One region of the Fictibacillus sp. 7GRE50 genome, then DNA from elsewhere that is predicted to be linked to it. Evidence: predicted binding sites of a transcription regulator. Region 1 holds the regulator's gene; the other holds the start of a gene.
What was found. The regulator Rex, encoded in region 1, represses fermentation and respiration genes when NADH is low (regulators of the CRP and FNR family bind a similar motif). The targets are predictions, from matches to a motif close to TTGTGAAATATTTCACAA.
Positions count from the first base shown of each region.

Region 2: IHV12_RS18295 (cytochrome ubiquinol oxidase subunit I) is a predicted target of Rex. The motif match lies at 1,478-1,495, and genes of this name have one in related genera.

Region 1 is NZ_JACZDW010000012.1:10,029-13,196, forward strand. Features, by position in the region: gene IHV12_RS21865 (ABC-F family ATP-binding cassette domain-containing protein) at 1-86, opposite strand, end outside; gene moaC (cyclic pyranopterin monophosphate synthase MoaC) at 470-973, shown strand; gene IHV12_RS21875 (redox-sensing transcriptional repressor Rex) at 1,019-1,654, shown strand; gene IHV12_RS21880 (twin-arginine translocase TatA/TatE family subunit) at 1,673-1,855, shown strand; gene tatC (twin-arginine translocase subunit TatC) at 1,868-2,650, shown strand; gene IHV12_RS22970 (hypothetical protein) at 2,932-3,066, opposite strand; gene IHV12_RS21890 (YdiK family protein) at 3,100-3,168, opposite strand, start outside.
Region 2 is NZ_JACZDW010000004.1:588,516-591,683, forward strand. Features, by position in the region: gene IHV12_RS18280 (sensor histidine kinase) at 1-211, shown strand, start outside; gene IHV12_RS18285 (response regulator) at 215-862, shown strand; gene IHV12_RS18290 (transcriptional repressor) at 881-1,297, shown strand; gene IHV12_RS18295 (cytochrome ubiquinol oxidase subunit I) at 1,575-2,906, shown strand; gene IHV12_RS18300 (cytochrome d ubiquinol oxidase subunit II) at 2,919-3,168, shown strand, end outside.

The sequences.
Region 1 (3,168 bases):
CCCTTTTGAACCTCTAGTTTTATATTCGATAAAATAACGTCCGCGCCAAAAGACTTCGTAACGTCCTGAACTTGTAAAATAATCATTGTAATTTCACCTCTGAAAACGGGTGGTTTTATTATATGGCTTCCTAAAATGATTGGAATTATTGCTTAATTGTAAAGTTGATTGGAGTGCAAGGTGCGAGACTCCTGCGGGACAGGTGGGCAGGTGAGACACTTATACGTGAAACGTACGAATGTGGCTCACCGCCTGCCCCGCGGAAAGCGAAGCACCTGGAGCGGAAATCAACTACTTTCAACAATCATGTATCAGCCTTAATACAAATAACCCTGTCTAACTAGTAGTGTAGCGTAGTTTGGAGATTCGCGCCAACAAAGGGAATGTTCAACATTTTGCAATAATTACAAGTAAAATCTTAACGACAATAAAAGCGGTTTCGTGTATATTCATCATGAGGAGGGGTTTTATGACAGAGTTTACCCATTTTAACGAAGAAGGCCGTGCGCGCATGGTTGATATTTCGGAAAAAGAAACATCTCACCGAACAGCCGTAGCGGTAAGCGGGGTAACGGTTTCTGAAGAAGTCTTCCTTAAGATCAAAGAAAACGGATTTAAAAAAGGGGACGTTCTAGCCGTCGCACAGATCGCTGGAATCATGGCTGCCAAAAAGACCTCTGACTGGATTCCGATGTGTCACCCGTTATCACTGACTGGCGTTGATCTGTCTTTTTCATGGGATGAATTGGCGGACAGCATGTATAAATTAAACATTCAAGTCGAAGTGAAAACGAAAGGCAGCACCGGTGTTGAGATGGAGGCGTTAACAGCGGCTTCTGCAGCAGCGTTAACCGTCTATGATATGTGTAAAGCAGCGGATAAGGGAATGGTGATCGGGCCTACATACCTCCACTCAAAAACAGGAGGCAAGAATGGGGACTTTCTACGTTCTTCAAGCCCTGACAAAATATGATACAATAGGAATAGATAAGCTTTCTACACTTGGAGGGCTCCAAATATGAATCAAGATCAGTTAAAAATACCACACGCAACAGCAAAACGGCTGCCCTTGTATTATCGTTTTTTGAAAAACTTATCATCTTCCGGTAAACAAAGGGTGTCTTCTGCTGAATTAAGCGAAGCCGTTAAAGTAGATTCTGCGACGATCCGCAGAGATTTTTCTTATTTCGGCGCATTAGGCAAAAAGGGTTATGGCTACAATGTTAATTATCTGCTGTCGTTCTTCGCAAAAACGTTGAACCAGGATGAAACGACTACCGTAGCGTTAATCGGAGTAGGTAACTTAGGCACTGCCTTTTTACATTACAATTTCACCAAAAATAACAATACCAAAATAGAAGTCGCATTTGATGTAGACCAGGCTAAAATCGGCAGCGAAATTGCTGGAGTTCCGATTTATCACACAGAAGACATCGAGCAAGAGCTGAAGAACCGAGGTATTGATGTTGCGATCTTGACTGTTCCAGTCGGAGCGGCTCAACCGATCGCAGATCAGTTAGAGCGCGCAGGTGTAACAGGCATCTTGAACTTCACACCCGCACGATTGACCGTCTCACCAGAGATTCGTGTTCATCACATCGATTTAGCTGTTGAATTGCAATCACTTGTTTATTTTATGAAGAACTATTCTTAAACCAAGGAGGTAATCGTTATGTTAGGACCAGGAAGTATCGCGGTAATCGGACTTGCAGCTCTTGTTATGTTTGGACCGAAAAAGCTGCCTGAGCTAGGAAAAGCAGCAGGTAAAACGCTTCGCGAGTTCAAGAATGCAACAAAAGGCATGATGGACGAAGAAGATGACAGCAAAAAGGAACGCGAACAACTGAAGAAGTAAGGATGTTTGTCTATGACCTCTGAAAAAAATATGTCGCTATACGGTCACATTGGCGAATTACGAAAGCGCATCATGTGGGCGATCCTAGCTTTCTTCGTATTCTTGATCGCTGGATTTTTCTTAGCCAAGCCCGTGATTGTATATCTGCAAAGTGATCCAATTGCAAAGAACATTCAGATGAACGCTTTTCATCTAACCGATCCACTGAACGTGTACATGACGTTTGCCTTCTTTATCGGCCTCGTCCTATCCGCACCAGTGGTGTTGTACCAACTCTGGGCATTCATCAGCCCGGGGCTTTATGAGAACGAACGAAAAGTAACGCTCATGTACATCCCGATCGCATTCATGCTCTTCTTAACGGGACTCGCATTTTCGTACTTTATTCTTTTCCCTTTCGTTGTCAGCTTCATGGGAAATGTCGCCGTGGCACTTAGTGTAGAAGGCGAATACGGAATTCAGGAATACTTCTCATTCCTATTCAACATCACACTGCCGTTCGGACTGTTGTTCCAGTTCCCGGTCTTGATCATGTTTCTGACTCGACTCGGAATCGTAACACCTGATCTCCTCAAGAGCATACGAAAAGTAGCCTACTTTGGAATTTTAGTAGTAGCGGGATTGATTACACCGCCAGAGCTGCTGTCTCACTTAATGGTTACGTTCCCGCTGATCTTGTTATACGAAATCAGCATCATCATTTCAAAGGCAGCTTATAAAAAACGCATGAAAGCTGAAGTCGAAGCACTCGTAAAAGAACGAGAAGCACAGACAGAAGCTATTTATCATGATTAAAAAGAGGATGACTCCACGTGGGGAATCCTCTTTTTTGTGTGGTTGTTAATGTGCAGTGATTGAGAGTGGACAGTAAAAATGGGTAAGTGGACAGTAAATTTGTAAAAGTGGACAGTATTTCATCGAAAGTGGACAGTAAAACTCAAGAAGTGGACAGTATTTTCTTAAAAGTCGACAGTAAGCATCGTTTGAAGTGGCTTGCGGGCTATTCAGGTGCCAGCTAAAGTACTGAAACAGCCTTCGTTTTGGTGCTGGGTTCGATAATCTGTCGGATTCGAAGCTTAATCTGTCTTATTGGCCGTATAATCTGTCCAATCTCCAACATAATCTGTCCATTTCACCCAATAATCTGTCCAATCCCACCTCAGACCATTGGCTAACCCTACAATGCCCCACCCAAAGTGCAACACAAACAAAAAACTGCCTCCATCAGAAGCAGTTTCCCCATATTATTCCTTCTTTTTTCTTTTTAAGTGGCTGTTTAATGCGAAATAGCGGATGGCATTCGCGTAGTCGAA
Region 2 (3,168 bases), on a different contig from region 1:
TAGCACAAAACAAGTATGGATCGATGCGCAAGAGCTTGAGGACGGATGGTTTTGCCTCATCAAGAATAAGACAAATACAACTGATCTAGTAACGAATCCAAACGGCTATGGACTCCAAATTGTTGAGGATCGAGTACAAGCTATGAATAGTAGATTAGACATTACCATTGAAAATGGAGAATTGCGTATTCTAATTACGAAGGAGAATTAACTCATGGAAAAGCGCAACAGATTATTGCTAGTGGATGATCACCAGCATGCACGAGAAGGTATTCAAGATTTACTAGAAGACTACAGTGAATTTGAAATCATCGGACAAGCTAAAAACGGAGCAGAGGCAGTGGAGCTAGCGGGAACATTAAGCCCTGACTTAATCCTCATGGATATTAGGATGCCTGTTATGGATGGGTTGGAAGCAACAAAAATAATCAAATACAAATATCCTTCCATAAAAATAGTAATCATGACCGTTTCAGATGACATTACAGATCTTTTTGAAGCTGTAAAGCGAGGAGCACAAGGGTACCTTCTTAAAAACTTGAACTCCAGTGAATGGTACAGCTACTTACGAGCATTCGCAGTTGATGAGGCTCCTATGTCACAAAAAATGGCTTTTAAAATATTGAATGAATTCACACAGGAAAAAGTAGAGGAAGAAAAGACACCATTATCTGCACGTGAAAAAGAGATTTTGCAGTTAGTTGCACAAGGTAAATCAAATCGAATGATTGCTGAAAACCTTTCAATCTCAGAGCATACCGTAAAAAGTCATCTAAAGAACATCCTTGGTAAACTTCATCTGGATAATCGAGTTCAACTTACAAGCTACGCATTCAACAAAGGATGGATTGAAAGAAATTAACACATAGGAGAGAATAGTATGTTTCTTACCAATGAAGAAGCACTGGTTAGACTGAAAAAGACAGGGAATAAACTCACAATGGCGAGGGGGAATTTTCTAAACTTCTTACAGTCGAATCAAAAAGTTACAAAAGAAGAAGTTATGTCTTATTTTGCTAGAAAGTATTCTAACATTACCCCTATTACCATCCAAAATACACTTAGGGTATTTGAGGAAGCAAATATCATTACTTTGTATGAAGCAAATGAAAATACATTTATTCAGCTTAACGATAAGAATGATAATGAAGAAAGCAGAAAACCATTCTGCTTCTGTATGGTATGTGGCAAAAAGACTGAATTAGAGCCTATGATGATTAGAGATATTAAGAAAGCTCTTAATACAAATTATTTTCTTATTCAAAACAAATGTAAGAATTGCGGTAACGTAAATTAATGTTTTTGATGTAATAGTGAAATCTTACTATGTTCAGGCATACTCCAAATAAGAGTATGCTTTACATAGATAAATATTGTGAAATTGTGAACAATCTATTTCGATATTGTTAACTCTATAGGCAGTACAAATTTTGTATTATATACTTTGCCTGAAGAACTCGTACATTCATACACTATCATGTGAAATACTTCACAAACTATAAGGTTCATTATTAACAGCTATTCTAAACTGCTTAATACAGAAGATTACTGTAAAAGTAAAAGGAGGAAGTACTTTGTTTGATTATGATCCAGTTTTATATAGTAGGATTTTGACAGGTTTGACACTTGCTTTTCACACCATATTTTCTACGCTTGGTGTTGGAATACCACTCCTCATTGCTTTAGCAGAGTGGATAGGAATACGTCGTAAAGATGAGCATTACCATCTGTTGGCAAGAAGATGGGCTAGAGGATACATTATTACAGTTGCGGTAGGAGTTGTAACAGGTACAGCAATCGCTCTTCAATTAAGTCTATTATGGCCAAAATTTATGCAAGTAGCGGGACAAACGATTAGTCTTCCGTTGTTCTTGGAGACATTTGCGTTTTTCTTTGAAGCCATTTTTTTAGGTATTTACTTGTATACTTGGGATCGTTTTAAAAATAGGTTGTATCATCTCTTATTACTGATTCCTGTAGCGCTAGGAGCAACATTATCCGGTTTCTTTATCACAACTGTAAATGCATTTATGAATGCACCTCTTGGCTTCAAGCTAGAAAATGGTGTTTTGACGGGGATTAACCCAGTGTTAGCCATGTTTAATCCGGCAACTCCGACAAAGATGGCTCATGTGCTATCATCTGCTTATTTGACATCAGCTTGTGTAATAGCAGCCATAACCGCATTTATGATTTTAAAAGGGAAACAGCATGTCTACTACAAAAAAGCATTACACCTTTCTATGACTGTAGCATTTGTTTGTGCATTAAGCACAGCAGTTATAGGAGACTTGTCAGGAAAATATTTAGCTGAATATCAGCCGGAAAAACTGGCTGCGGCCGAGTGGCACTTTGAGACAACTAAGGAAGCTTCGCTCATTTTGGGTGGCATTTTAGATGAGAACAACGATGTGAAATATGCTCTTGAGATTCCTTATGCCTTAAGTATTCTCGCTCATGCAACACCAGATGCAGAAGTAATCGGACTTGAAGAGTATCCTAAAGAAGAATGGCCGCCTTTGATTGTTCATTACTTCTTTGATCTTATGGTAGGAATCGGTATGTTTCTTGCATTCATTTCTTTTATCTACGTTTTTATGAAGTGGAGAAAGAAGGCTAATGAGCTAAATAGACCACTTTTATGGTTCATAGTTAGTAGTGGACCTCTCGCGATGCTTGCGATCGAAGCTGGATGGTTCTTTACAGAAGAAGGAAGGCAGCCTTGGATATTAAGAGGCTATATGACTACAGCAGAGGGAGCAACTTCTTCAGGTTATGTAGATATAATGCTGTATTTGTTTATTGGATTATATTTGATTTTAGCCATTTCAGCAGTAACCGTTCTACGTAGAACCTTTAAAGCAAATCCGGCTGAACGTGAACTAGATAAACGGGGAATGGAATAGGAGGAGAGTATGATGAACTTTGAAATCCTTGGAATCACGGTTCTCTGGACATTCTTATATGGATATCTTATTGTTGCATCTATTGATTTTGGTGCTGGATTCTTTAATTATTATTCAACCGTTACGGGCCGTGCCCCTATCGTGAAAAAAGTGATTAATCGTTATCTATCACCTGTTTGGGAGGTCACTAACGTTTTTTTAATCTTCTTTTACGTGGGACTGATTGGATTTTTCCCTTCACTTGCGTTCTATTATGGAACAG